Regions from separate parts of the Paeniglutamicibacter sp. NPDC012692 genome, predicted to be linked through region 2. Evidence: riboswitches for the same ligand, from Rfam matches in the RefSeq annotation. Region 2 holds a riboswitch; the other holds the start of a gene.

Region 1 (26,072 bases), on a different contig from region 2:
ACTAGAGATCGTGGACGCCCACGGGGAATTCACGATTCCGCGCCTGGCCAAGGTCATGGGCGTGAGCCCGTCGTCGCTCTACAACCACGTCTCGTCGAAGGACGACATCATCGAGATGATGCGCGGACAGGCCATGGGGGAAATCGAGTTGCCCGATCCGGACGCGGACTGGGTGCAGACCCTGCGGCAGATCGCCAAGGGCTACATGCGTTCCTATGCCAAGCACCCGCGGCTCATCCCGCTGCTCACGTCGCACACGGTCCGCGACGAGCTGACGCTGAGGGTCTACGACCTGCTCGCCGAGGCATTTGCCCGCGGCGGATTCAGCGCAAGCGACTCGCTGGCCGCGATCACGGTGCTGGATTCCTTTGTGCTCGGTTCGGCACTGGACGCCGCGGCGCCGTCCCAGGTGTGGGAATCTAACGAGGATTCGTCGGAGGCCTGGCGCGCCGCGCTCGAGGCGGGCCTGGCGGTCAGCGACAGGGCGCAGAGGACATTCGAGTACGGCCTGGAGATCCTGCTGGCGGGATTCTCGCTCCAGGCCGCCTCGAATGTTCAGGTTGCCTAGCGCAGCAATTCGCGGATGTCGTCCGCGTTGAGCACCTTGCCGAACCCTGCGCCCTCGTCCATGACCGAGGAAATCAGCTGGCGCTTGGAATCCTGCAGCGCCACCACCTTTTCCTCGATGGTGTTCTTGGCGACCATCCGGTAAACCATCACGTTGCGCGTCTGCCCGATGCGGTGGGCGCGGTCGACGGCCTGCGACTCCGCGGCGGGGTTCCACCACGGGTCCAGCAGGAAGCAGTAGTCGGCCTCGGTCAGGTTCAGCCCGAAGCCGCCGGCCTTCAGCGAGATCAGGAACACCGGCGCGGCGCCGGACTTGAACGAGTCGATGACCTCGGCGCGCTTGCGCGTGGAGCCGTCAAGGTAGGCGTACGGCGTGCCGGCCTCCTCCAGCCGGTCCGCGGCCTTCTTCAGGAAGGACGTGAACTGGGAGAAGATCAGCGCGCGGTGGCCCTCCGCGACGACATCCTCGAGCTGCTCGAAGAGCATGTCGAGCTTCGCGCTGGAGATGTTCGCGTACTCGTCGTCGACCAGGGAGGCGTCCAACGAGAGCATGCGCAACAGCGTCAGCGACTGGAAGATCGTAAAGCGGTTCTTGTCCATGTCGTCGACCAGGCGCAGCACCTTCTGGCGCTCGCGCTGCAGGTGCGTGTCGTAGATCTTGCGGTGCGCCGGGGAGAGCTCCACGTGCAGCACCTGCTCCTGCTTCGGCGGCAGGTCCGTGACAACCGCGTCCTTGGTGCGGCGCAGCATGAACGGGCGGATCCGCCGGCGCAACCGAGACAGCGGTTCGTCGAGGCCCTGGCGTTCGATCGGGCGCTGGTAGTTTTCCGCGAAGCGCACGGCGGAGGGGAACAGCCCCGGGGAAACGATGGCGAAGATCGACCACAGTTCCATCAGGTTGTTTTCCATCGGGGTGCCGGTGATGGCCAGCTTGAAGCGTGCGGGCATGTCCCGGGCCACGTGGTGGGCCTTGGTTGCCTTGTTCTTCACGAACTGGGCCTCGTCGAGGATCAGCCCCGCCCACGAGATGTCCGCATACGCGTCTGCGTCGAGGCGCAGCAACGTGTAGGACGTCACGACGATGTCGTAGTCCTTGGCGAGCTGGGCCAGCGACGCGGTGGCGCGGGTCTCGGTGTCGGTGATCGCCGCGACCTTCAGGCTCGGCGCAAAGCGTGCCGCCTCGTCCTTCCAGTTGGAGACCACGGAGGTCGGTGCGACCACCAGGAACGGCGCACGACGGGTGGCGTCCTGGGGCAGGTCAGGGTGGTCCTGCGGCTTCGCCCAGATCTGGTGGGCGTGCAGGATCAGCGCCAGCGTCTGCAGCGTCTTGCCCAGGCCCATGTCATCGGCCAGCACGCCGCCCAGGCCGTTGCGCCACAGCGTGCTCAGCCAGCCGAAGCCCTCCAACTGGTAGGGGCGCAGCGTGGCGTTGAGCGTGTCAGGCAATTGCGCCGGGGCGGCATCCTTGAGGTTCAGCAGCGCGCCGAGCGAACTCGCCCACGCATCGGGCCCCTCGATGTGGGTCGCCAGGGCGTCGAGCTCCTCCCAGAGCGACAGCTGGTACTGCGTGATGGACAGGTCCCCGTCCTTGTCCTTCATGTCGCGCAGGGCCCCGGCCTCCGCGACGAGGGCGCGCAGCTTTTCGAAGAGCGGGTTGTCCAGCGAGAAGTAGCTGCGGTCCGGCATCAACAGCTTGGTCTGGCCGTTCGAGAGGGCGCGCAATACGTCGGCAAAGGGGATCTGGCGGTCCCCGATCGAGATCAGCAGGCCCAGGTCGAACCAGTCGCGACGGTCCGATTCGACGGTGGTGATGGTCAGCTCGGGGGCCTCGGTCAGCTCGTGGAAGACGGGGCGGACGCCCTTTTCCTCGATGACCAGCCCGTCGAGGTTCTCCAGCTCCGGCAGCGTGCGGCGGACGAAGTCGATGACGTCAAGACCCTGCAGGTGCTTGGGGCCAAGGACCGCCGATTCCAGGGCGGGGAAGTCGTTGAGGATGTCCAGGGCCGCGGACTCCAGGGCGCTTTCCACCACGGTGTCGCGGTCCTCGGCCTCGACGACCAGGCCGTTGTAGTCGAAGACCCAGTCCAGTTCCACGTTGTCGCGCGAGCCGTAGCGGATCTTGCTGACAAGCTTCGGGGGCAGCACGGCGGGCAGCTCGACGCTGGCATCCGGGCTGGTGACGCGCAGCTTGCGGGCCAGTCGAGGGTACACACGGGAGAAGAACTCTTCCGATTCCTTTTCCGGCACCGTGACGGGTTCCGGGTGGTGCAACATGACGAGTTCGCTGGCCGAGAGCCCGCCGGGGACCCGTCCCAGGAAGATCTGGTTGTGGTCGTCGCTGGCGGCGTACACGCCGTGGTTGCCGATGGCGCCGGCGGCCGAGTCGGCGTCAAGGTCGATGCGCACGTCCCCGATCAGCAGGCTGGGGGCCAGCTCGATGCCCTCCGGGGTGGTGGTGGCACCGAGGGAGGCGTGGGCCGGTTCCAGGAGCGTGATCCGGGTGTTGGTCTTGGTGCCGATCAGTGCCACGCCGAGCTTCTTCGCCTCGGCCAGCAGCGGCCAGAGCAGCGAGGAAGAGAACTCGTCAAGGTATAGCCAGTCGTTGTCCTCGCCGAAGTAGAGTTGCCCGTTGGCGCGGTAGAGCGGCACGAACTGGCAGAACCACCGGTGCTGCTCGGCATCCAGGTTTAGCCCGTAGGTCTTGAAGCTGATGGTGTTCCAGCGCAGGTTTCCGCGGACCCAGCGCTCCGCGCCGGTGCGGACCATGGGGCGCACGCCCAGCCGCCACCTGCGGCTTGCGACCTTCTGCTGCCCGACGCCCGAGCCCGGGGCCCACTGCTGGTGGGCGCTGAGCGTGGTGTCCTGCAGCTCGAATTGCAACCCCATGTGGGCCAGGGGGTTCTTGGCACTTGCCGAGGACACGCTCTTGGGTGCGGCGGCGGGCGTGAGCAATTGCTGAAGCGATTGCTGCCAGGCCGGAACGCTGACGGTGGCGCTGCGGAACACCACGTCCTTGGCGCGCAGGTGCAGGGTGTTGGAGTAGATCAGCAGTGCCGCGACGTGCTTGCACTTGGGCGCATCGCCGCAGGGGCACTCGCCCTCGTCGATGAGCCAGGCTTCCTTTTTGAAGACCAGGGTGATCCCCACCGAATAGGTGGGGTTCTCATCCTCGCTGACCCGTCCGGCGAGCATCGCTGAGTCGGGGTCCCAGGAGATATCGCTCATTGAGGCGTCCGTGGCAAGTACCTTGCCGCGAGTAAAGGCGGCACCACCAACGACGCGCAGGATTTCACGCGCATCGACCATGGGGAAAGCTGAATCGGTCATCCTCCTATCGTTTCACGTTCCGGGGCCCGAGGACTAACCGGTGGCAGTGTGGTGTGCATTAATCGCGGCGCCATTTAACACCGGGCCGCCCTTCCGATGCGGGGAAGGTCCACGTTTCCGCGGAAACCGGCAACTTCAACCGGGGATTGGCTCAGGGCGCGTCGGGGACTTTGCACGTCAATTCCGCCTAGAATCGCCATTCGGGACAAAGAAAGAAACTAGGTTGGTTCCATGAACAGCACACCCGCCTTGACACCGCTGCCGAGAGTGATCGAGATTGCCTCGCTGCGTGACTTTGACAGGCATGCCACGTCGGCGCTGGCCATCGAGGGAGGACGCCTTGCCGCCTCCATGCACGGGTGGCACGTCCAATCCGTCGATCTGCGCGGACGCAGCGCGGTGCTGGAGAAATTGCGCCCGTCCGGTTCCGTGTTCATGGGGTGCGACATGGAGGGGAAAATCGAGCGGCGCCTGCGCGGCGGCGGGGCGCTGGTCTTCCCCGAAATCCCCGGGCTGCCGTTCGACCCCTATCGCGGGGAGCTCTACAGCTGGAATGAGCTGTACTCGGGAATCGCCGAGGGGTCCTACGAATCGGTGCCGGACGCCAGGATCTACGCCTGGAGTTCCCACCGGCTGGGCGCCGGTGCCCATGACGCGCTGAACGCGGCCCTGGCCAGCACCCTGCACGACCACGCGATCGGGAACAGGCTCGATTCCCAAGTCCGGGAGGGGGACCTCTCCTACGCGCCGCTGGTGGGCGTGATGGGCGGGCACGCGCAACAGCGCGGCGGGGAGGAATTCAGGATGGCCGCCAGGCTGGGGCACGCGCTCTCCGGGGCGGGGTTCATCGTTGCCACGGGCGGGGGACCCGGGGCCATGGAGGCCGCAAACCTGGGGGCATACCTTTCGGCCTTGCCGCTGTCCACGCTGGACGAGGCGCTGGGGATGCTGGCCGTCGCGCCGAGCTTCGGCACCTCGATCACGGGATGGGCCCGTGCCGCGGAAAGGGTGCGCAACAGGTGGCCGTCGGGAACGCCGAACCTGGGCATCCCCACCTGGTTCTACGGGCACGAGCCGCCGAACATGTTCGCCACCCACATCGCCAAGTACTTTGCCAATGCCACCCGCGAGGCGGTGCTGCTGGAGAAGTGCTCCGGCGGCATCGTCTTCCTTCCCGGTGCCGCCGGTACGGTGCAGGAAATCTTCCAGGACGCCTGCGAGAACTACTACGGCGCCGCCGAAAGCATCAGCCCCATGGTGCTGGTGGGGGTGGATCACTGGACGCAGACGCTGCCCGCCTACCCGCTGCTGCTGGAACTGGCGCGCGGCCGGCACATGGGCAGGCTGATCCACCTGGTCGACGACCCGGCCGAGGCGGCCAGCATCCTGGTGGGCCTCAACGATGGCGGCATTTCCGGGGTGCGCGGACTGGCATGAGCGCCTACGCGATCGGCATCGACATCGGAGGCACGAAGATCGCCGCGGGGCTGGTGGACCCGAACGGCACGGTCCTGGTCAGGGGCCGGCGCCCCACCCCGGGATTCGAGCCCGCCGCGGTCCTCGCCGCGGTATGCGACCTGGTCGGGGAGCTTGGCCCCGGCGGCGCAGGCGCCGTGGTGGGCGTCGGTGCCGCCGGGTGGATGGACCCCACCGGCAGCACCGTGGTCTTCTCCCCGCACTTGTCTTGGCGCGACGAACCCCTGCGCCGGAACCTCGAACAGGCGCTGGGCCGGGACGTGCTGCTGAGCAACGACGCGGATGCGGCGGGCTGGGCCGAGTACCGATTCGGCGCGGCGCGCGGCGAGGACAATATGGTGTGCCTGACGCTCGGCACGGGGATCGGCGGTTCGCTGGTGCTGGACGGGAAGCTCCGGCGCGGGCGCTTCGGCATGGCCGGGGAGTTCGGGCACCAGGTCCTGGTGCCCGGCGGGCACCGCTGCGCCTGCGGCAACCGGGGCTGCTGGGAACAGTACGCCTCCGGCAACGCCCTGGCCCGCGAGGGCCGCAGCCTGCTGGCGGTGCACGGGCCGGTGGCAGACGGGTTGCGCGAGGCCGCGGGAAACGACCCGCATGCGGTCACCGGGGAGCTGGTGAATTCCCTGGCCGAGGCCGGGGACGAGGCGTGCATCGAGCTGGTGGTCGAGGCCGGGCAGTGGCTGGGGCTGGGCCTCGCCAACCTGGCTGCGGTGCTGGACCCGGGCACCATGGTGATCGGCGGGGGATTGGGCTCCGCCTCACCGCTGCTGCTGGAGACGGCCGAACGGACCTACCGCAGCTCGCTCAGCGGCCGCGGCCACAGGCCCTTTGCCCGGGTTCTCGGCGCGGCCCTGGGCCCGGACGCGGGGCTGGTGGGCGCGGCCGACCTGGCCCGGAACGCATTGGGCCAGCGGCGCGTGCGAGCCGGGGAGCAACCAAACAGCCGGACGTGAAAATGGCCGGCGGGTCCGTGGGAAACGGAGCCGCCGGCCACCTCGCGTGCGGCGCCGAAGGTTGGTGCGCCCGGGGTCAGACGACGCTGCCGCCGAAGAGCAGGCCCAGCGCGTAGGTGACTCCGGCCGCGCCCAGGCCGATGGCCAGCTGGCGCAGGCCGCGCTTGGTCGGGGAGGCCCCGGAAAGCAGCCCGACGACTCCGCCGGTGGCAAGCAGCGCGATGCCGACCAGCACTGCGGAGAGCATGATGGCGGGGGTGCCGCTCATGCCGAAGATGAAGGGCAGGATCGGGATGACGGCGCCGGAGGCGAAGAAGCAGAAGGACGACGACGCCGCTCCGACGGCCGAACCGATCTCCTCGTGTTCGATCTCCTGTTCTTCCACCTCGCGCTCGGGCCACAGGGACAGCGTGGGGTTGCAGTCGCAGGAGTACAGGCCCATGCGTTCGGCCGCGCGGTGCGCTGCGTCCTCGTCGCTCATGCCGCGGGCCTTGTAGACCAGCACCAGCTCGTTGGCGTCGAGGTCCAGGTCCGGGGCCGCGGACAGGGTGATCTGCGTGGGCTTGGAGGCGGAGAGCAGTTCGCGCTGGGAACGCACGGAGACGAATTCGCCGGCGGCCATCGACAGCGCGCCGGCCAGCAGGCCGGCTATGCCGGAGAAGAGCACGAAGGAGCTGGCGACGCCGGTGGCGCCGATGCCCATGACCAGGGCGAGGTTCGAGACCAAGCCGTCGTTGGCCCCGAACACCGCGGCACGGAAGTTGCCCGAAAGCCGGTTGCGCCCGCGTGTTGCCAGTCCGCGCACGACCTCCTCGTGGACCAGCTCGTCGGCGGCCATCTGGCGGGTGGCGTCGGTGTCGGCGGCGTAAGGGGAGTCGCCCTCGGCTCGCTGGGCCAGTGCCAGCACGAACACGGAACCGAAGTGGCGGGCCAGGAAACGCAGCATCGTGCGGCGCAGCGAGGGGCGGGCGGCCTTAGCTGCGTGCTCGCCCAGCAGGTTGCGCCAGTGTTCCTCGTGGCGGGTTTCGGCGTCGGCCAGGCCCAGCAGGATGGCGCGTTCCTCGCCGGTGCGCTTGTTGGCCAGCTCGCGGTAGACGGCGCCCTCGGCGATTTCATCGGCCAGGTAGTGGCGCCAGCGTTTGATTTGGGCGGGAGTGGGGGTTGGCGCTTGTGGCGTCATGTCTCGTCCTCGTTTGGTGTTCATGGCGGGTGAGGCCATGCGATGGGGAGGAACAAGCAATGTTTTTGGGTGCGTTGAACCTCGGACCACCATGGTGGGCCGAAGGTCTCGTTCGCCCGGGAAATCCTGTCGTGGATTCCCGGGTGGATTGCCGGGCCGCACCTTTGCGGCCAGTATGTCGACGCACCGCCGCCACCACGAATGGTGGATTCGGAACTACTCCCCTTCAGCGAACAACTTTAGCCTTCGGCCGCGCTTCAGAGAATTCGACGAGGCTAAAAATGTGCGTCCGGCCTGCGGTGTTCCCGGTGACCGGGGTGCGGATCAGCAGGCTTGACGAAGCGGGGTCCCAACGCGGCGTCGCAACCGAGTCCGCCAGGGCGCGGGCGACGGCGGGCGCGTCGTTGACATGGAAGCTGCGCCAGGAACCGTGCAGGTTCAATTCGACGACGGCGCGGTGGAGGTCAAAGAGGGGCAAAACGGGGACGGTGTGTTCCATGGCGGCAGCGGCCGGCCTTTCACTAGCTCTTGCCGCCGCCTTGTGGCGCCGGCCGCTTCTTCATCCGAACCACCCATGAACCTGGGGTTGGTGCGCGGCCAGTCGGAGCTTGGCGCCGCATCTCGTGAAGCTGGTCACCACACTATCGCGACTCGGCCCCCAGCTGAATTTTTTGGTACAAATCGGTCCACGCCGCTGCGTCATAATCGGGCAAATTGGGGGAAATGCGACGATCCCCGGCGCTGCCGTCAATGAGTTCGCGCACGATGTCGATGTGCCCGGCATGGCGGGCGGTTTCCACGTTCATGTGGATGAGCAGCCGACCGATGGTGGTGTTCCGTTTCTCCGGCGCCCACCACGGGACCGTCGCCGGGGCATCGAGCGGCAACGCCGCGATGTTCCGGTTGGCCGAGTCGATGGCGCTGCGGTAGTAATCGAGGATGTCCGCGCTGGGGATCTCCGCCGGAACCCACATGTCGTAGTCGGGGTCGTCGCTCTCATTCAACGCGATGAATCGCGGGTGCTCGACGGTCTGCCCCAGGCATTCCACGAAATACCCGAGCTCCACGCCGGCCAGATGCTGGATGAGGCCCAGGATGTTGGTTCCGCTGGGCACCAGGGGCCGTGTCAGGTCGTAGTCGCCCAGACCCTCGGCCTTCCACAGCACCGCCTCGCGGGAAGCATTGAGGTACGTGAGCAGGTGGTTCTTCAGATCGTCCATGGGCTACAGCCTAGGAGCGGGTATGCCCCGCTGGCTAGGGTGCATGCCCAGAGACGACGAAGGGCCCCGCCGGGCAATCATCCTGGGATGAGTGTCCGGCGGGACCCTTGAGTGTGCCCGGGTGGGCTACTTGGCGATCGACTCGACTTCGATGCCCTCGACGTCGCCTTCGCCGGCGACGCGGGAGTTCCAGCCGTCGATGACGGCGCGTTCCGTGGGCTTGGTGACGAGGGAGACGAGCACGTAGACCACGGCCGAGGCGATCAGGCCGTAGTAGATCGGCTCGTTGGCGTAGATTCCGTCAAAGCGTTCCTTCGCCTGGATTTCCAGGACGATCATGGTGCCCAGCGTGACGACGGTTCCGGCCGCCATCGACGCGGCCGCGCCGATGCCGTTGCCGCGCTTCCACATCAGGCCGCCGATGATTGCCACCAGCAGGCCGCCGACGAGGATGTCGTAGGCGATGGTCAGGGCCGCGACCACGTCGGAGACCATGATGGCCAGAAGGATGGCGACGATGCCCAGGATCAATACCCAGATGCGGTTGGCGCGCACGTCGTGCTCGGGGTTCTCGTTCGAGTTGACCCGGATTTCCTTGCCGAACCAGCCGGCGACAAACGGGGTGACGTCGGTGCGCGCGACGGTTGCCGCAGCGATCAGTGCGCCGGATGCGGTGGACATCATGGCGGCAACTGCCGCTGCGAGGACCAAGCCGCCGACTGCAATCGGCAGAAGCTGGGTTGCAACCTCGGCATAGACGACGTCCTTGCCAAGGTTGGCGACGTCGATGTCCGGCAGCGCAACGCGGGCGGCCAGGCCGATGATGGCGCCTGCAGCGCCGTAGAGCACGCAGTAGATGCCGGCGGTGGTGCCGCCCCAGCGGGCGACCTTCGGGGTCTTCGCGGTGAAGACGCGCTGCCAGATGTCCTGGCCGATCAGCAGGCCCAGGGTGTAGACCACGAAGTAGGTGATGATGGTCTGGACGCCGATGCCGTCCCAGGTGAAGAACTCGGCGCCGACGCGTTCACGAATGCCGCCCATGCCGCCCGCGGCGTTCAAGGCAAACGGGAGCATCAGGAAGAAGATGCCGACCGTCTTGATGACAAACTGCACCTGGTCGGCCAGGGTGATCGACCACATGCCGCCAATGGTCGAGTAGATGACCACGATGATGCCGCCGATGGCGATGGCCATCCACTTTTCCCAGCCGAAGAGCACGACGAAGATGGTCGCGTAGGCGCTGGTGGAAGTTGCGCAGAGCATCAGTGTGTAGGCGAGCATCACGATGCCCGAGGTGTTGGTCGCCGACTTGCTGCCGTAGCGAAGGGTCAGCATCTGGGAGACGGTGAAGACCTTCAGGCGCTGCAGCGTCGGCGCGAACACCAGCGAGAGGAGGATGACGCCGACGCCGATGGCGACCACGAGCCACATGCCGGAGATGCCGAACTTGTAGCCGAGGCCCACGCCTCCGACGGTGGATGCCCCGCCCAGGACGACCGCCGCCATGGTTCCGGTGTAGAGGAAGGGGCCGAGGCGTCGGCCAGCGACCAGGTAATCGCTGCTGTTCTTGGTGCGGGACTTGCCCCACCAGCCAAAGGCGAGCATTGCCGCCAGATAGACGGCCACGATGGTGCCATTGATGAATTCCATGGGAGTGAACCTTTGGGGGAGAACGATACAGGCAACAAGATTGGTGCCTGTAAGTAAACTTTTGTTGTCTCCTAGGCTAATGTGAGCTGACTTACACGTCAATTGCCCTAAGCTATATAAACCCGACCTATTTCTGAGCACCTTGGAGTATCGAGCCCATGAAAGCCTTGCCCGTTGAGCCCAGCAATGCGGCATTGGCCATTGGTTCGCGCATTCGAAGCGTCCGCCAGGCACAGCGGCTGACCATCGACCAGGTCGCCGAATCCACGGGGCTGACCAAGGGTTTCCTCTCCCGCGTGGAGCGCGACCTGACCAGCCCCTCGGTTGCGTCGCTGGTCACCCTGTGCCAGGTCCTGTCCATTGATGTGGGCGATCTTTTTACCCAGCCCGACACCCACGTGGTGAGGCTGTCCGAGGCGCCGCGCATTTCGCTGGGCGGCGAGGGCATCGTCGAGCAGCTTGTCACCGCACGCTCCGAGCGGCGCCTGCAAATGATCCGGGCGGTCATCGAACCGCGGGGTGAGGGCGAGAAGGAGCTCTACTCGGTCGACTGCGAGGTCGAGGTACTGAACGTCATTTCAGGGAAATTCATCCTGATCTTTGCGAACGAGCGGTTCGAGCTGGACGCGGGGGACACCGTGACGTTCCCCGGCCGCGAACCTCACAGTTGGATCAACCCCACCGACGACCAGGCCGTGGTGACCTGGACGCTGGTGCCCGCGGCCTCGCGGTAACTCCCTTCGAACTGCCCCGAGGGAGTTGCCCGCAGTGTGGCCCTAGCCCACGTGCACCCAGGGGCGCTTGGCAATGGAAGGCTCCGCTTCGCGCAGGACTTCGCGGGTCAGCGGCGCAATTTCGCCCTGACCGAGGAAGATGAAGCGCATCAGATTGCGCACCGGATCGCCCTCCGTCCAACGGAAGTAGATGTGTGGCATGATTCCGGTCTGGTCCCTAATGGCGATGCACGTCGCGGCGATGGCCGTCGGGACCGAAGGGGCCGAGGCCTGGAGGATCTTGTAACCATGCCGGGTGACGCCCTGCACCATAAGGTCCTGGGAGAATTCGGAAAAATCGGAGACCTTGATCTCGATGAAGATCACCGGCGCGCCTTCCGGCAGGTGGCTTGCCATTTGCGCGTGGGTCAACTTGTGTCGGTAGCGCGCGGCCGACAGCCGTGCCGGCTCATGGGCAATGATGCGCACCATGTCGTCCTCGGCTGCAGCCTTCACGATCGCCAGTGCGTCCTCGTCCAAGGTGACAGAGGTGGCGCGCAACTCGGTGGAGCGCCGGAAGCGCGAGAAGAAGGACACGGCGACGATACCAAGAATGAAGAGTGCGGCAATGCGGATGCCGTCGGGGCGTTCGACCACGTTGGCGCCCGTGGTGTAGAGGAAGATGACGGAAGTGATGCCGAAGCCTATGGTGCGCCAGCGTTGTCCCTTGCGCTTGGCGGAAATGGTGACGGCGACGGCCGCCGAAGCCATGAGGACCAACACGCCGGTGGCGTAGGCGGCGCCCTGTGCATCGACGCTGGCTTCAAACACCAGGGTGATGACCACGGCAACACCGATAAGCACCAGCACCAAGGGGCGAATGGCGCGAGCCCATTCCGGTGCCATGCCGAAACGCGGCAGGTATCGCGGGATGAGGTTGAGCATGCCCGCGAGGGCCGAGGCGCCGGCGAACCACAGGATCAGGATCGTCGAGATGTCGTAGATGCTGCCGAAACCGTCGCCCAGCATGCCGTGGGCCAGGAACGACAAGGCGCGGCCGTTGGCTGCGCCGCCCGGCTGGAACTCTGGTGCCGGGATCAGCATGGTGGTCACGATCGATGAGCAAACCAGGAAGACGCTCATCGTGAGTGCCGCGGTCAGCAGCAGTTTCTTGGCGCCGTCAATGCGGCCCGAGGGTTTCTTCTCAGTGTCTCCGGGGTTGGAGCGGATCTGCGGCATGACGGCCACGCCAGTTTCGAACCCCGAAAGGCCTAGGGCCAGCTTCGGGAAGACCAGGAGCGCAATGGCGATCATCATCCACGGATTGCTGTGTTCCGCGGTGAGGTTGAGCCACCAGTGGTCAACCGGGGCGGGGTTTTGGATCAGCGAGACGAATGCCGTGGCGATCACGACGACGTTCAGGGCCAGATAAACCGCAACAAGCACCACGGCCAACCAGATGACCTCGTGGAACCCGCGCAGGAAGAGGCCTCCCAGCAAAAGGATCAAGATCAGCGTGATCGCCACTTGCTGCCCGTGGAACCATTCCGGGGTGAGGGGGTTTTCGATGATGTGTGCCGTGGCATCGGCCGACGAAAGGGTGATGGTGATCATGAAGTCCGTCGCGGCGAACCCCAGCAATACCAGTACGAACAGCTTGCCCTTCCAATGCGGGAGCAGGCGCTCGAGCATGGATATGGAGCCTTGGCCGTGTGGGGATTCCTGTGCCACCCTGCGGTATACGGGAAGCGCGGCGCAGAGGGTCACTGCCACCAGCATCAAGGTGGCAAGAGGTGCAAGGGCTCCCGCAGCAAGGGCGGCAATGGCCGGCTGGTAGCCAAGGGTCGAGAAGTAGTCCAAACCCGAAAGGCACATGACCTGCCACCAGCGATGACCGGTTGGCTTCGCCTCGACGGGCTGACCTTCCTCGTGTCCGACTTCAGGATCCTTGAGCCACCGAGATATTCCGGCGGTTCGAGCCCTAATAGGGGTGGTCCTCACTAAGTCGGACGAACTCACGTATTTATTCACGAGTGAGAACGCTACTCCTGATCGAATCAAATTGATCTAGTGATCCCGGAACAATTTGGGTGATTTGCATGACACTGTCCACTTTGACATTCCCTGCCGGAAAAGCAACCATTTTTGTAGCGGAGTACCGGAGAATTCAATCTCTTGACCGCCACCCGTGAAGGACAATGCTTGTGAGTTCCCTGCCCGAAGACCCCGCGCCGGCCATTTTCGTGCCCAAAAGGCTCTGGGCGCCGTGGTGGTTGGCCCTGGTGTTGGGTGTTGTCAGTGGCACCGCGTTGACATTCCTGCGCGCCCACAAGTCCTTTGTCATCCCCGGCGCCGTTGCGCTCGCCGGGTTGATCCTGATAGTCGGAATCGCCACCATTGTCCGGAAGCAGCGGCACGAAGAAGCCCTGGATCCGCCGGTGTCAGCCGCATATGTGGCTTGGATGGCGGTTCTCGTTTTCCTTGCCGGACCGGTGCAGGTGTTCTTCCTTCCGTCGAATCCGCAAGAGATCATTCTGAAGGCGCTTGTCTTGTCGGTGGGCCTTTCGGTCGCCGTCTACGGAGCCGATCGCTCACTCTTTGCGAAGTTTGCCAAACCCTCGGCGGGTTGATTGTTGACTTTCCGTTGCGGAAAGGCGAGGCTTTCCATAACGGAAAGCGAGGTTGTGCATGCCTGATGCCAAGCCTGCAGGTTTTGGTCCCGATGATGCCTTGGCTGAAGTCGAGAAAGCCGCCGGCCGCATGGTTGGGGCTGCTGAAATGCCCAAGAGTTTCCTGCTCGCAATGGTTGCTCTCGTTGCCACCATCTTTGCGCTGTTCCATGTGGTCCCGATGCCGGTGTCGCTGGGCCTATTGTTGCTGGGGATTCCATTGGTTATCTGGTACTACCTGTTGGTGCGAGTGCGGCCCAAGCCGCGCACAATGCTCAAGCATTCCGGGCCCTATGTCGGTTATGCGCTCCTTCTCTCCCTGATTTTTCAGGCCACCCGCTTTTGGGAGGCCCTCTTGTGGTGGGAAGTTGCGGCCAAATGGGTGGTGACATTTGCGCTCGCCTGGTTCCTTTTGACGCGATTGCTTGATGCGGAAGCGAAAAGCCGCCTTAAGGACGCAAGTGAACACCCCTACTAGCTCCGGCCGCTTTGACGAGTTGATTCATGCTCCGCTCCGGCTGCGTATCTGCGCGAGCCTCGCGCCGGTTCAGTGGGCGGAGTTTTCGCAGCTTCGCGAGGTGCTGGATGTTGCCGATTCGGTCCTCAGCAAGCATCTCAAGCAGCTCGCCGACGCCGGCTACGTCTCAATCGACAAGTTTGCCAAGCTGGGCCGCAGCCATACGCGGGTTTCGCTGACCCGCGACGGTCGCATTGCCTATGTCGGGCATGTAGCGGCCCTGAGGGAAATGCTCGGCTAGGAAGGCACATTTCCTCGTACGCCCCGCAACCCTTGACTGTAAGCCGCGCCACAAATAGCATGTAAGGCAACTGTTGTTTCATATTGGACAACTTATGGTCGTTGGCGTACCCGTCGAGGTCGCGATGTCGTGGAGGAAAATCATGCAAGAAATCCGCATTGAAGAAAACGGAAACGTAGGACCCATCGATGCCTCGAGGATCCCGCGATTCGCCGGACTTGGCACGTATGCGCGCCTGCCCCGCATCGACCAGGTTCCGAATGCGGACATCAAGGTCATCGGCGTTCCCTTCGACGCCGGCGTCTCCTACCGCCCGGGGGCCCGTTTCGGGTCCACGCATATCCGCGAATCCTCGCGCCTGCTGCGCCCGTACAACCCGGCCCTGAATGTTTCCCCCTTCGCATTGAGCCAGGTTGTCGACGCCGGGGACATGGCGGTGAACCCGTTCAACATCAACGAGGCCATCGAAACGATCCAGCAAAACGCGCTGGACCTTACCGCCGACGGATCCTCGCTGGTGACGCTGGGTGGCGACCACACCATCGCACTTCCTCTGTTGCGCGCCGCTTCCGAGCGCGCCGGCGCACCGGTGGCCATGCTCCACTTCGACGCCCACCTTGACACCTGGGACACCTACTTCGGCGCCGAATACACGCACGGCACCCCCTTCCGCCGCGCCGTCGAAGAAGGCATCCTCGATACCGAAGCCATCTCCCACGTGGGAACCCGCGGCCCGCTCTACGGCAAGAAGGACCTTGAGGACGACAAGCGCTTCGGCTTCGGCATCGTCACCAGCTCCGATGTTTACTACCAAGGCGTGCGCGAAATCGTGGACAAGCTCCGCGACCGCATCGGCAACCGTCCCCTCTACATCTCGGTGGACATCGACGTTCTTGACCCGGCGCACGCGCCGGGCACCGGCACCCCCGAGGCCGGCGGCATCACCAGCCGCGAGCTGCTCGAGATCATCCGCGGCCTGCGCGGCATGAACATCGTGGGCGCGGACATCGTCGAGGTCGCACCGGCCTACGACCACGCAGAAATGACGGGCGTCGCGGCCTCCCACGTCGCCTACGACCTGATCTCGCTGATCTCCGACAAGCGCGCAAACGACAAGAAGGACAGCGAATGACCTCGGAGATTTCCGGCAACCTGGCCCAGCGCAACGGTGGCGACCTTGTCATCGAGACGCTCGAGGCACTGGGTGCCAAGACCGTCTTCGGCATCCCGGGGCAGCACGCCCTGGGACTCTTCGATGCGTTGTCCCGGTCGGACCTGCACTTCGTTTCCTCCCGCGTGGAAAACAACTCGGCCTTCGCGGCCGACGGCTACTCGCGGGCAACCGGCGAGGTGGGCGTGCTCTTCCTGTCCACGGGTCCCGGCGCGCTGACCTCGCTGGCCGGCCTGCAGGAGGCCTACGCAACGGGCGTTCCGATCGTCGTGGTGGCAAGCCAGATTCCGCTGGACGGTCTCGGCGCCCGCCGCAAGGGCATGCTGCACCAGCTCGATGACCAGAAGGCCTCGGCCGCAAACGTCACCAAGTCCCAGCGCACCGTGCACCACGCCTCCGGGATCCCCTCTGCCATCCAGGACGCCTGGGCCGATGCCATCACCGTGCCGCAGGGCCCGGTCTGGGTCGAGGTGCCCCAGGACGTGCTGCTCGCGCCGGTGCTGGTTCCGCCCGTCGTCGACGCACTGGCCGAAGCCTACGAACACCCGCCGCGCGTGGAACTGGTCAACGAGGCCGTGCGCTGGCTTTCCGATGCCCGGCGCCCGGTCATCGTGGCGGGCGGCGGCGTCCGCCGAGCCCGCGCCGAGGCCGAACTGCTGGCCGTCGCCGAGCTCCTGGGCGCCCCGGTCATTTGTTCCCCCGGCGGCAACGGCGCCTTCCCCTGGACCCACGAGCTTTCGCTGCAGTCTTGGGTCGAGGACCGTCACGCCACGGAGGTCCTCGAGGACGCCGACGTGCTCATCGTCGTCGGCTCCGCGCTTGGCGAAGTGACGAGCAACTACTTCACCCTTGAACCGCGCGGGCACCTGATCCAGATCGACGCCGAACCGCGCGTGCTCGAATCCAACCGCCCGGCCCTCGGTATCAGGGCCGACGCCAAGGTCGCGTTGGCGTACCTTCGCGATGCCCTGGTCAAGGTCGAGGGCGGCGTGAAGGCCGACTGGCACGGAAGCACCCCGCAGCAGGTGGTCGCCGAAACGCTGGCAAAGGTCACCGAACGCCTCGACTCGCAGGACCTGGCCAAGGAGCGCAAGTTCATGGCCGACATCCGCGCGGCGGTTCCGGCCGGGATGCAGACGTTCTGGGACATGACAATCTCCGCCTACTGGGGCTGGAGCTGCTGGGATTCCAAGGACGGCCAGTTCCACTCGGCGCAGGGCGCCGGCGGGCTCGGCTACGGGTACCCCTCGGCCATCGGCGGTGCGCTCGGCCTGCAGGTCGCGGGCGCCTCGGCGGCCGACGCGCGGGTGCTCGCGGTGTCCGGCGACGGATCCTCGATGTACTCGATCGCCGAGCTGGCCACGGCCAAGCAGCACAACGCGCCGGTGACCTGGCTGATCGTCGACGACGGCGGCTACGGCATCCTGCGCGAATACATGGTCGGCGCGTTCGGCAAGGCAACAGCCACCGAACTGGCCCGCCCCGACTTCGTGGCGCTGGCCGAATCCTTCGGCGTCCCGGCCCGACTGGTGGACCACACCGACATCCGCGAGGCGCTCGAGGAATCCTTCGCCGCCGAGGGCCCCAACGTGGTGGTAGTGCAGACGCTGCTTAAGATGTTCGCGCCCACGCACCTGTAGACGGGCAATTTCCGTTCGATTGTGTGGGGATAGGGGCCCGGTTCATGTAACCGCGGCCCCTATCCGCGTCTGCGGGCGTTTTGTCCGGTGCCCACCCATGAGGTCTATTGAGTTGACTTAGCATTTGGGGCGGCCGCATGGCACGTTCACCTGGCGGCGTCCGGATCTTCCGGTGCATTTTCACGGCGCTCACGAATCAGTTCCTTGTTGCGCACCAACCGCAGCGCCGTGACCAGAAGCAGGCCGCCGACCATGTTGAACAGCACCGTATAGCCGAACCAGCCCAGCCAATCCATGTAGTCGATCTGGACCCCGGCGTGGATGGCCCCGAAGATGAGCAGCGAATCGAGGACGGAATGGAACAGCTGCAGCCCGACGAGAATAAACCCGTCGGCCACCGCCACTGCCATCTTCGCGACATCGGAGTCGGTGCCATGCTGCATGCGCGTCATCAGCGTGATGGTGCTGCCGGCCAGGACTGCCAGGCAGACCGACTGCCAGGTGAAGCCTGCCTCCACGAAGTACAGGGCAGCGTCCTCAAGTTCGGGTTTCCAATCCGGAAAGGCCTGCACCACGATCCACATGAAGATCCACCCGCCGACGAGGTTCATCACCAGGGTTGCGCCCCACAGCTTCAAGAGCTGGCTCACGCTGGCCTCCTTGGCGGCGACCGCGGTGATCGGCACCAGGAATCCCTCGGTGAACAACTCGCTTTTGGCCAGCAGCAGGGCAACCATGCCGATGCCGAACGCCAGCCCGGCCAGCAGGTGGTTTTGCGTTTGATGCATGACCGCGAGGTATGCCATCACGCCGACGCCGACCTCCAGCCCACCGAAGGTCCCGGTGATCAGCATGGTGGTCCAGGAGCGGGCCAGACGTTGGGCTCCCTCCTCGACGATGCGGTCGAAGGATTCCTCGATTTCCTCTTCCACAGGCGCGTCGTTGTCGCCTAGCTGTCGCCGACGTTCATCACCTGTCATCGCTTCCAACCTCCCGAAGGGTCAAGCTATCGAAGTTTCGTTTATGCCCTGGAGCACCGGACGGTCGTGTTCAAAGGATGGCACGACATCACGGCTCCGGCCATGCTTGTCCTCCGGACCACCCAAAGCGGACCAATCATTTGGCGCTCGTGGCGTCCGCCTGAATCATGCTTCTCCGGCACATGTGCGATCAGTTTCGGGGCACCGCCGGGAGTGACTCCCAGTGCACCGCAAGTGACTGCCACGCCGTGAATTCCCCAGCCCGACCCACGAACTTCGCCATCTGGGTACTGCCCTGGAAGAGGGGCAGCGGACCGCCCAACGCACCCAGCGATTCCAGCATCAGCGGGGTCACCGAGACCGTATTGGTGGAATAGCAGCCGAGACCACCGTTCCTTGTTGATATGGCGATGCCCCGGATCCGAATGGATCCGGGGCATCGTCCACCCGCGGCAGAACCGTTCATGCCCCGACGGGGTACCTGTCGGGGCGGTGCGCCTCGGTGTGCTCACAAGTCCAGTACGAGCTTTTTTCCTTTGCAGCGACTCACGCAGAGCATCATCACTTTGCCAGTGTCTTGATCGGCGGGAGTCAGGAATTCGTCTCGGTGATCGGGCTCGCCTTCGAGCACCCGCGTCTCACAGTCGCCGCAGTATCCCTCTTTGCACGAGAAGGGTTGTTTCGGAACAACCTTGAGAACTTCGTCCAGAACATTCACGCCGTCGGCGACGGTGAAGGTGACACCCGTTCGCCGCAACTCCACCTCGAACGAATCGCCGCTGGTGTCCACCGGTCCACTTGCCGAGAAGCGTTCGAAGTGCAGGCCGCCCAGGTGGCTGTGAGCGGAGAACGCCTTGGCGACTGCGTCGAGCATTACGCCGGGCCCACAGGCGTAGACCATGGTGCCCGCCGGTGCATCCGCCAGGATGGCAGGCAGGTTGGGGTACCCGCGCTCTGCTTCGATCCACAGGTCCACCTGGTCGCCGAGCGAGCTCAGCATTTCCCGATAAGCCATCGAGCTGGCGCGTCGGCCGCCGTACACAAGCGACCACTGCGCACCGGCGTTCCGGGCCTGCATGATCATCGGGATCATCGGCGTGATTCCGATCCCGCCGCCGATGAACAGGTACGAGTCCGCTTCCACAAGTTGGAAGTTGTTTCGAGGTAGTCCGATGCTCAGCTCGATACCGGCCTTCACCGCCTTGTGAAGTTCCTTTGATCCACCGCGGCCGTTCTCTTCGCGCAGAACCGCGATCGTGTACTTCGATCGATCGTCGCGGTCCCCGCAGAGCGAGTACTGGCGGGACAACCCCGAAGGAAGGGTCACCTCGATATGGGCTCCAGGCTCCCAATCCGGTAGAGGATGTCCTTCCGGATGTTCGAATGATACTTCGATGACGTCGTCGGCGGCAGCTGCCACATGTGTGACACGAAGGGTCAGACGTTCGAGGGTGGTGATCATGGGCTCATCTCTTTCGCTGCTTTAACAATCTGCTTCAGGTCGCTGAGAACCTCGAGCGATGTTGCTGGTGTTTTGATTTCGGAGCAGAAATTGCTCATCGATGATGGCTCCTTTGAGGACTGCGGCCAGGCACTCCACAACCAGGGCGATCATCTCGTTGACGGTCCGGGGTACGAGTCTGTAACTCACCGAATACCCCGTTTCGCCATGCGGAGCGACCCGCATGTTGAAGGTATTGATCAAGAGTTGCTGTACTCGTTCGCATCCGTCTGCTCAACGGTTTTGGTGCGTGCCAAGCGCTTGGAAAGGATGAACCAGCACGCGGTGGTGAGGAGGATCGGGCCGGCGAGCAGCAGCACGATGTTCTGTGCCGGCCAGGCGAACCCGAGAAGGACACCGGCAATCGCGGGTCCAACAATTGATCCGATTCGTCCGGCTGCGGCCGACCACCCGACACCCTTGGCGCGGATGGACATCTCGTAGATCGACACCGCGATGCCGGACTGTCCGACCGTGCACGCAGTGATTCCCACGCCGGCGATGCAGATCAGGATCATCAGAACGACCGTGTTCACCGGAAGCAGTGCGACGGCGGCCGTCGCGAGTGCGCCGATCACGGACATCACAACCAGAGATCGTGCCGCACCGAACTTCGCCGAGACCGCCATGAGGATGAAGCCGCCGCCCATTCCTCCGAGGCCGAAGAACGCCAGCCCCAGGCCCGCGGTGGACCGAGATATGCCGAAGTCTTCGAACAGCGTCGGAAGCCAGGACTTCAGGGTGTAGCTGACCACGAAAACGAGGAAAGTCGCAGTCCACAGCAGCAGCGTCGACACGCGAAGTTCTGGCCCAAGGATGGCGGCGGCGGTGGAGTCGTCGCTCGTGTTCTTTTTCCCGGTGGGTTCGGAAGAATTCGGGATGAAGTAGGCCAGAAGGACAGTAAGGCCGATCGGAAGTGCACCGGCAAGCCAGAGCACCCCGGCAGTGCCGAAGGCATTGATAAGAAGCCCGCCGGAGAAGCCTGCGATCGTTGTGCCGGTGATGAGGCCAGTGGTGATGAACACTGCGATTGACTGCCGCTTTTCCGCGGGGCCGTTCTGTGTGCCGATGACGATGGCGGTAGGCGCCACAATCCCCAATCCGATGCCAGTGATTGCACGGGTCACGCTGAGGAGGGTCATGGACTCAAGGGGAAGCGTCGCGGCACTCATCAAAGTGGCGATCCCGAATAGCGCGGTACCAAACACCAGGGTCCGTTTCAGTCCCAGGCGTTGCGACAGTGACCCGCACGTGAGGTATCCGATGACGACGCCGACGCTGGTCAGAACAAGGGGATAGGTGAACGCGGCGGCCTTCAAGCCCCATTCTTCTGCCAGGTGCGGAACAAGAAGCGCAAGGATGGCGGTGTCGTAACCGTCGATGAAAACCGCGAAAAACGCCAATCCCAGCACGGCTTTGCGGATTGTTGTGGGTGGCGTACTACTGAATTTCATGTTGTTGTCCATGTCCTGGGCTGCTCCCTAAGTGCGGTTGAACGTTCTGATGGATTGCGGATCCGGTATGTCAGGACCGCTAGTAGCCTCCGGGGCGAGCGGATCGTCGTGGCAGCCACGATCTCACCGGTTCCGGGGAGGCTCTGCCTGCAAGTCACGGCGTTAGTCGCCGCGACAGGGGCAGGAAAAATCTGCTAATCCGCGATGGCTCCGGCAGGCGCCAGTGCCCACCGCCCTCACGTCAAGATCGAGCTCGAAGGAGCGAACCAATATTGTTGTCAGGGTCACTCTTCCATAAAAATGTGATCTACATCTCGACTGCTTGTAGTATCGTATGACAATAGGTTCGATTGCAAGCATTTGCCGAAAGAAGTTGTGTAAACCGACTTGCCTCACCGGGTCGGAAGTGGCCGGGCCGAAGGCGGTTCGGCCTAATGGTGGGCGGTTTGCCTGAAGTTGCAACGCGTACATCGGGGCCCCGGGTTGATCGGCGGGCGGCGATGGGGGCGTGCTCCATTGAAGCCCTTGCGCCTCTACTGCCGAGGTGTCGGTCGGCACCCGTTTGTAGCCTTGATGGGCGACCGGCCCGCCTGGCGTGCGTGTCCAATGTGGCGACGCCCCTGGTTCGGAAGCTCCCGGCCGGCGCCCGCGGGCGACCGTTGACACAACCGTATTATCGTAATACGGTAATTTCGAAGTTGCGGGCTATTCGCCCCCTGCCCATGGCGGTTGATCCGTCGTTGACAACGTTGTTCTAAGGAGTTGATGTGAGCGTTCTTGATAGCGAACCACTGATGGAGTCCGAACTGGCCGAAATTATCGGTCACGGCGAGCTCGTCCCGCTGCTGGCGGCACTGGCCCATCTCACGGGCGACCGTCGCTACCTTGACCCGGAATCTCGACCCCGGTCCGTGACGGTCCTGGGCAGGGCCGTCGCAGGGGCGACCGACGACGCGGCACTGGAACTGGCGATCAGCGGGCTGAAGGCGATCTCAGGAACGGATCCGGACGCCGTGGGCTCGACCGTGGATCGCGAGCTCATCGAGTACCTCGTTGGTGCTCCGATCGACGACGGAACGGAGGACATGCTGCGCTACCAGTTGGGCATGCCCCATGACCAGGGTGCGCCGCGCTGGCAGGCCTCGACGTCATCCGAGGCGGGGCTCTCCGTCGCCATCATCGGCGCCGGCATGTCGGGAATCCTCATGGCCCGGCGCTTGGACCAGGCCGGCATCCCGTATACCGTCTTCGAACGCAATGCGGACATCGGTGGCGTCTGGTACGAGAACACCTATCCGGGCTGCCGTGTCGACACCACCAACTACATTTACAGCTACAGCTTCGCCACTCGAGACAACTGGACACACGACTTCTCGCTGCAGCAGGCTGTCCGCGACTACCTGGGTGAGGTGGCCGCGGAATACGGTGTCGACAGGAACGTTCGCTTCGGGACGGAACTCTTGGCTGCTACGTACAACGAGGCTTCTTGCACCTGGCAGCTGAAGCTCGACGGCCCGGACGGGCCGTACGAGGCCGAGTTTTCCGCAATGGTCTCCGCTGTCGGCCAGCTGAACCAGCCGAAGATTCCCGACGTCCCGGGGCTTGACTCCTTCGCCGGTCCGGCATTCCACACGGCGCGGTGGGAGCAGGACGTGGATCTCACGGGCAAGCGCGTCGCCGTCATCGGCACCGGAGCCAGTGCCTACCAGGTGATCCCCGCGATCGCCGATCGGGTGGAGAGCCTGACGATCTTCCAACGCAGCGCGCCGTGGATGGAGTGGACCCCGGCCTACACGGACGAGGTCAAGCCGGGCTTGCGCTGGCTCTTCGAGAACGTACCTACTTACTCCCAGTGGTACCGCGCGTACCAGTTCTGGATCACAGCCGACGCCCGACGCCCGTACTACAGCGTCGATCCCACCTGGGACCGGCCGGGATCGGTCTCCGCGGAGAACGAGGAACTGCGGCAGCACCTGGTCAGCGGGCTGGAACGGCAGTACCAGGACCGCCCGGACCTGCTCGAGCAGGTCATTCCGTCCTACGCCCCGTACTCGAAGCGATTGCTTCGCGACAACGGGCAGTGGGCGAAAACGCTGCATCGACCAAACGTCCGACTCGTCTCGGATCACATCGAGGCCATCGACGAACAAGGCGTCAGGACTTCCGCGGAGCACATCGACGTCGACGTCATCATCTTCGCAACCGGGTTCAGGGCTTCCGAGATCCTGGCACAGGTCGACGTCACGGGCACCAACGGCTTGAAATTGCGCGACGAGTGGGCCGGCGATCCGAAGGCCTACATGGGTGTAGCGGTGCCGGGGTTCCCCAACATGTTCTGCCTGTACGGGCCCAACACCAACGTCGTGGTGAGCAGCAGCCTCTTCTTCTTCTCGGAGAGTGCGGTCAACCTCGTGATATCCGCCCTCGAGCACCTCGACAAGACCGGCGCGGGAGCGGTTGAATGCACCCGGGAAACCCTGGACCGGTTCGTCGCCGAGATCGACGAGGCCAGCGAGCTCACCGCGTGGGGAGCCTCGAACGAGTCGACCTGGTACAAGAGTGCCTCCGGTCGGGTGTCGCAGAACTGGCCGCTGCGCGTGCTCGACTACTGGAGCGGGACCCGTGAGTTCCCGCTGGATAAGTTCCAGGTCCTGCGGCCGGCCGTCCGCGATCTGGAGGTCGCCCGATGAGCATGATGTCCCTGTCCCACTACTGGATCCCGGGCATGCAGGGCGTCCCTGTTCTTCCCACCGTGGAAACCGCGCAAGTGCTGGACATCGATCGCGGCGACGCGATCCGTGTCCAGAATGTCTCGGCGCCGTCGCACATGGGAACGCACATCGACGCACCGAGCCACACCTTCGCCGACGGGCGCACCATCGACGAATACCCGCTGGAGCGGTTCATCGGGTCCGCGGTGATCTCGTCTCCGACCTGCTCGTACGGCACCGCCATTACGGTCGACGACATCCTCGCGGGCGGGCCGGAGCCGAAGCGCGGCGACATGCTCTTGATCCACACCGGGTGGGGCGCGAAGTTCGGGGACCCAAGCTACTTCAACCATCCGAGCCTGGACGAGTCTGTGGCTGTCTGGGCCGCCGAGCTCGGGCTCGGCCTGATTGGCATGGACCTGTTGACGCCCGAGCTGCCGGCGCAGGACCGTGATGCATCGTTCGCCTTCCAGCTGCACCGAGGTCTGCTGGGTGCCGATGTGCTGATTGCGGAGAACCTGGTCTTCCCGCATATCGAGGAGCGCAGGGTGCGGGCAGTTGCCGCGCCCGTCGCCTTGGCCGGGGGCGATGCCGGCTGGACCAATTTCGTTGTTGAGTGGTGATAGGAGCCGTGAACATGAACATGTTGAACATATCGTTGGGTGCGATCGAGATTGCCTACTACGACGTCGGACCGCGCGACGCGGAGGATGTCATCGTGCTCCTGCACGACGGCGCGTACGGCAGCTCCGCCAAGCTCGCGTGGGAGCATATGATGCCCGAACTGGCCGGGAACTTCCGCGTGATTGCGCCGGACCTGGTGGGATATGGGGCCTCCAGCAAGGTCACCTTCTTCGACCGCCCTCCGCAGGCTGCCCACGGAGACATGATCGCGGCGTTCCTCGCCAACGTGGGGATCGAAGCGCCGCGGGTTCACGCCGTGGGTTCGTCGTTCGGGGGGAGCGCGGCGGTCACCGCCGCCCGTATGCAGTTCGGGCGACCGTGGACCTCGGCCGTCTCGATCGGTGGATCCCTGGGTTACGGCCGGAACGGCGATGCCTTCGACGAACTGCAGCGCTACGACCAGTCCATGGAGGACGCGCGTCGGATCACCGGCCTCCTGGTCGAGGACGTCGACCGGTGGGAGCAGCACGTGAAGGAGCGCCATGCCAACGGCCTGCTGCCCGGCCACTGGGAAGCCTTGTCGGCGGCCCGGGTCAAGGCGCCACAGCGCAACGCGGCTGCCGGACCTCCACCGCTTTCCGAGCGACTGGCCGGCTGCCCAGCACCTGTCCTGTTCGTGGAAGGTGAAAATGACCAGCTCCTCGTCCGCGGATGGACGGAAGACCTGGCCGCCATGGTGCCGAACGGGAGGGCTGTGACCGTCCCCGGGGCGCACTGCCCGAATATCGATCGCCCCGAGGGCGTACTTGAAGTCATTGTGAATTTCGTAGAGAGCGTTAGCTCAGAAAGGCAGGTCGTGTCGTGACTAATGGAGTCATTTTTGCGTGGTCAACCCCGGTCGAGGGTCATGAGGAGGCGTTCCACGCCTGGTACGACGACGAGCACATCCCTTCGAGGGTGAACCTGCCCGGCATTGAGGCCGCCAAGCGGTACGTCAACGCCAAGCCCGGATCGACTGCGCAGTTTGCCGTTCGATACGACGTGTCAAACATCGAGGTGTTCGACTCTCCCGAATTCAAGCAGCTGCGCACGGATCCGTCCGAGGAGACCCGCAAGGTCATCGAGAACACCGTCGATTTCGATCGCTTCGTGGGTGAGGAGATCATCTCGCAGGGCAACAACTGGCACGCGATCGACCCCACCCTGATGTACGTCGTGACGTTCAGCGTTCCCGAGGACTACTGGAACGAATTCGAGGCGTGGTACGCGACCGAGCACTTGCCGATCATGCTGGCCGAACCGCTCTGGGCCGGCTGCCAGATCTACCGTTGTCTAGACAACGACCGGAGTAGCGGTGCGCCCGGAAAGGAAGCGCAAGATTCCTGGACGCACGTTGCCTTCCACTCGCTGCGCAGCGAGGATGCCATGCAGAGCCCCGCTCGTGAGCGTGCCCGCGCGACCGCTTGGCGCGAAAGGCT
Region 2 (4,235 bases):
CTTGAACCCCTTGTACCGATAGGGATTCAAAGCTAGCCTAGGCGAAACAAGCAGGTGAGAACGCCTTATCTTGTCCTGCTGGTCACCATGATCCGTCACGCTACTTCAGCGCCGAAAGGACATCCGGTCGGTCTTGTTGGTTACTCCACGTTGCTGCAGCTCTCGTCGCACCCGACCTCCATGTCGCCGCGGAATGCACCGGCCAACCGGTCGCAATCACGAGTTACCTTTCCGGGGCCGCGCGGTCGCGGCTCCCGCGGCCCTTCGGCTTCGCGCATCCTCTTTATCCTGCTCGACGAGATCCCAGGCCTGCCCGCATTGCACCCTCCGTTGCGATCCATGCGCTTCCGGCGCGCGCCCCGGCCGTCCACGACGGATCCACATCCAGCGCAGCATCCCGAAATGTCCGGTGTTCAACCCCGATCGAGAGGACTCCTCATGCCGCTGTACGACTTCCGATGCCCCGAAGGAACGGTCTTTGAATCCGCCTTTCCCATGGCAACGGTGCCCGACTCCACGGCCTGCCCCGAGTGCCGGCAACAGGCCCGGCGCCAGATGAGTTCGCCCCGCCTTTCAATCGCCAGCACCGCCGAATTCAAGCTCATTGATTCGACGAAACGCAGCGCGCACGAACCGGAAGTGGTCACGGGCCGCACCGGGGCGGCGAAACAGGCAACCCGCTACACCCACAACCCGTTGCACCAAAAGCTTCCGCGCCCCTGACCGGACGCGGGATCCCCGCCCAAGTACGACATCGTTTAAGGAGAAGCACCATGCCAGAAGTGATATTTCCGCTCGATTCGACCAAGAAGTTCGAGGATCAGGAGAAGCTCGGCCACAACCGTTGGCACCCGGAAATTCCGCCGGTCGCCACGGTCAAGGCCGGCGACGTCTTCCGCGTCGATTGCCGCGAGTGGTTTGACGGAGCCATCAAGAACGACGACTCCGCACAGGACATCCTCGATGCACCGCTGCTGACCGTCCACAAGCTTTCCGGCCCGTTCGCGGTGGAGGGTGCCAAGCCGGGCGACCTCCTGGTCGTCGACATCCTTGATGTGGGACCCATTCCGCAGGAGGACAGCGGGCCGCTGGCCGGCCAGGGTTGGGGCTACACCGGCATCTTCTCCAGGAACAACGGCGGCGGCTTCCTGACCGACCAGTTCCCCGACGCCTACAAGGCAATTTGGGACTTCACGGGCCAGGTCGCCACGTCCCGGCACGTGCCGGAAGTGTCCTTCGAGGGCCTCATCCACCCGGGCCTGATGGGCACCGCCCCGTCGGCGGCGCTGTTGGCCAAGTGGAACAAGCGGGAGGGCGATCTCATTGCCACCGACCCCCACCGCGTCCCGCCGCTGGCGCTTCCGCCGGAGGGCGAGCACGCCGTGCTGGGCGGGGTTCCGGCCAGCGAGTGGGGCCGGGTCGGTGCCGAGGCGGCCCGCACCGCACCGCCTCGCGAAAACGGCGGAAACCAGGACATCAAGAACCTTTCCAAGGGTTCGCGGATCTTCTATCCGGTCTTCGTCGACGGAGCGAACCTGTCACTGGGCGACCTGCACTTCTCGCAGGGCGACGGCGAAATCACGTTCTGCGGAGCGATCGAAATGGGCGGCTTCATCGACCTGCGGGTGGACATCATCCGTGGCGGCATGGACACGTACGGGGTTTCGGAGAATGCCATCTTCATGCCGGGCCGCGTCGATCCGCAGTTCAGTGAATGGATCGCGTTCTCGGGCACCTCGGTCACCCTCGACGGCGAACAGCGCTACCTGGACTCGCACCTGTCCTACCAGCGCGCATGCCTCCACGCGATCGACTACCTCACCAAGTTCGGCTACTCCCGCGAGCAGGCCTACCTGCTCCTGGGCGCGGCCCCGATCGAGGGCCGGCTCTCGGGCGTCGTGGACATCCCGAACTCCTGCTCAACCGTCTACCTGCCCACCGCAATGTTCAACTTCGACGTCAGGCCGTCGGCGAGCGGGCCGCACCAGATCAACCCGGGAATGGGGGCCCCCAGGGCCGAAAACGGGTAGCTGGTTCAGCCCGTTCCTACGATGCGAAAGGGCGCCCGCACTTCCCCGCGGGCGCCCTTCCGCATTGCGCAACAAACGGCGAATTGATGCAGATTATTCGACAAGGCCTCCCACTAGGCAGGTTACTTCGAACATTCCGTCACGTTACGCCCGGTTTGGCCATGTGTCGTCCGATCGTCTTTCATTGACTTAGTAACCATCCCGAGCGGCCGAGAGATCTGGCTCTATGACGCCGCAGCAACCACCTCCTTGAGGCCCGGTGCTACCGCCAGGACCGATGGAGAGATCATGACGTCAATCCCTGCTGTCCCGACCGCGCCCGAAAACAACGGGACGCACGACAAACGAATCCGCGCCAAGGGATCTTGGCAAGGAAAGATGCGCACCGCCGTCGACATCCGCGACTTCTCGTTCGACATCGATGAGCCGGTCCGCATCGGCGGCACCGACACCGCACCCACTCCCATGGAATTCGTTGCCGGCGCGGTCAACGGCTGCGTGAGCGTGGTCGTCGAGCAGGTCGCCAAGGAACTGGGCATCGAATTCACCGCCCTGGAGACCTACTCGATCGCCACCCAGGACACCCGCGGCTTCGCGGGCACCGCCGACGTTTCCCCGTTCTTCCACTCCTACCGGCTGGAAATCCACGTCGAAACGGCGCTGGACGATTCGGACAAGCAGCAGGAGTGGACAACCCAGGTCCACCGACGCTGCCCCGCCATCAACCTGGTGCAGGCTGCCGGGGTAGAACTCGATATCCACTGGGTATTTTCCACCCACGTCGCCCCCGACGATGCCGAAGATTCCTGCAACATCGCGCTGGGATACACTCCGCGAAAAACCACCATTGACTCCCTGAAAGGTGTATCCGCATGAGCGCCGCCGGAACCTGGACCGTAGGCTTGGCCTTGTCCTACACGATCTTGCTGATCGTCGGAGGACGCCTGTCGCAACGCCGCAGCTCGCTGGGCAAGACCGGCGGATTCTTCGTCGGCGGCCGCACGTTCAGCCCGTGGACCGTTGCCTTCTGCATCACCGGGCTGTTTTCCGGTTCCTCCTACATCGCCATCATGGAGCTGAGCTACCGCACCGGCATCTCGGCGCTTTGGTACGGCGTGGCGGAGACCGTGCAGATCCTGCTCATCGCCCTGCTGCTGGTCAAGCCGCTGCGCGAGAAGCTGGTCGTGACGGTCACCGGCATCATCGGCGACAGGTTCGGGCGGCTCGCCAAGGGCATCGCCGGCGTCATCACGGCATTCACCTTCCCGATGTGGTCGGTGGCCACGACGATCGCCTTCGCCTCGGCGCTCACCGCATTCACCGGGTTGAGCCTGCACCTGGCTGTCATCGTCACGGCGTTGCTGCTGCTCGTCTTCCTCTGGAGCGGCGGCATGCGATCGGTTGCCTTCAACCAGACCATGAATTGCATCGTTTTCGTCGGCATGCTGGCGGTGGGCGCCTACGCGGTGCTGGCCAAGCCGGGGCTCTCCGGACTGCAGAACTTCGCCGAAACGAACCCGCAGATGTTCGACCCGGGAAATGCCGGGATCTCGCTCATCGTCGCCTGGTTCGGCACCTTCATCGTCAACGTCCCGCTGGCACAGGCCGCATTCCAGATGACCATGTCCTGCCGCACCCCCGCGGACGGGCAAAAGGGCCTCTACACGGCTGCTGCCTTCGGCATTCCGTTCATCATCATCGGCGCCCTGATCGGCACCTCGGCCGCGGTTGTCATCCCGTCGCAGAAGCTGGCCCTGGTCGCCATCCCGCACTACATCGAGCAGGTCCTGCCGGCCCCGCTGGTCGGCGTCTTCTTCCTGGGCGTCTGGGCATGCGCCATGGGCTGGGCCGGCCCGTGCCAGTTCTCCGGCTCCACGTCCCTGGGCCGCGATGTCGGCAGCGCCATCAACCCCAAGGCGACCGAGGCGCAACTGGTCCGATACACCCAGTGGTCGCTGGTGGCGTTGACCGCGCTGATGATCATCTTCAGCATCCTGCGCACCGAGCAGTCCGCCTGGTGGAACATCCTCGCCTGGACGCTGCGCAACGGCGCCACCCTGGCTCCGGTCCTGGCCGTATTCTTCTGGCCGCTGGCAACCCGCACCGCCGTGTACTCCTCGATGGTCGCCGGCTTCAGCGCGGGCATTGTGTGGAACCAGCTGGCAGGCTGGTCCGCCACGGCGTTCTTCCTCGGCACCCACCCGG

Evidence for each region. Region 2 has a riboswitch for S-adenosylmethionine ahead of ACFY5D_RS13050 (OsmC family protein). Riboswitches for the same ligand answer to the same signal wherever they lie in the genome.
Region 1: another riboswitch for S-adenosylmethionine. It lies ahead of ACFY5D_RS20635 (hypothetical protein); the one in region 2 lies ahead of ACFY5D_RS13050 (OsmC family protein).

What each region holds. Positions count from the first base shown of each region.
Region 1 is NZ_JBIBDE010000008.1:114,011-140,082, forward strand. Features, by position in the region: gene ACFY5D_RS20610 (TetR/AcrR family transcriptional regulator C-terminal domain-containing protein) at 1-568, shown strand, start outside; gene ACFY5D_RS20615 (SNF2-related protein) at 565-3,894, opposite strand; gene ACFY5D_RS20620 (LOG family protein) at 4,126-5,331, shown strand; gene ACFY5D_RS20625 (ROK family protein) at 5,328-6,323, shown strand; gene ACFY5D_RS20630 (VIT1/CCC1 transporter family protein) at 6,400-7,503, opposite strand; gene ACFY5D_RS20635 (hypothetical protein) at 7,730-8,002, opposite strand; SAM riboswitch class IV at 8,023-8,132, opposite strand; gene ACFY5D_RS20640 (DinB family protein) at 8,145-8,723, opposite strand; gene ACFY5D_RS20645 (sodium:solute symporter) at 8,850-10,373, opposite strand; gene ACFY5D_RS20650 (cupin domain-containing protein) at 10,532-11,107, shown strand; gene ACFY5D_RS20655 (amino acid transporter) at 11,150-12,961, opposite strand; gene ACFY5D_RS20660 (hypothetical protein) at 13,291-13,716, shown strand; gene ACFY5D_RS20665 (hypothetical protein) at 13,775-14,233, shown strand; gene ACFY5D_RS20670 (transcriptional regulator) at 14,217-14,513, shown strand; gene speB (agmatinase) at 14,656-15,645, shown strand; gene ACFY5D_RS20680 (thiamine pyrophosphate-binding protein) at 15,642-17,324, shown strand; gene ACFY5D_RS20685 (formate/nitrite transporter family protein) at 17,471-18,304, opposite strand; gene ACFY5D_RS20690 (PDR/VanB family oxidoreductase) at 18,813-19,766, opposite strand; gene ACFY5D_RS20695 (MFS transporter) at 20,006-21,259, opposite strand; gene ACFY5D_RS20700 (flavin-containing monooxygenase) at 22,027-23,949, shown strand; gene ACFY5D_RS20705 (cyclase family protein) at 23,946-24,593, shown strand; gene ACFY5D_RS20710 (alpha/beta fold hydrolase) at 24,608-25,459, shown strand; gene ACFY5D_RS20715 (hypothetical protein) at 25,456-26,072, shown strand, end outside.
Region 2 is NZ_JBIBDE010000003.1:210,993-215,227, reverse strand. Features, by position in the region: gene ACFY5D_RS13060 (zinc ribbon domain-containing protein) at 439-723, shown strand; gene fmdA (formamidase) at 774-2,030, shown strand; SAM riboswitch class I at 2,224-2,314, shown strand; gene ACFY5D_RS13050 (OsmC family protein) at 2,319-2,906, shown strand; gene ACFY5D_RS13045 (sodium:solute symporter) at 2,903-4,235, shown strand, end outside.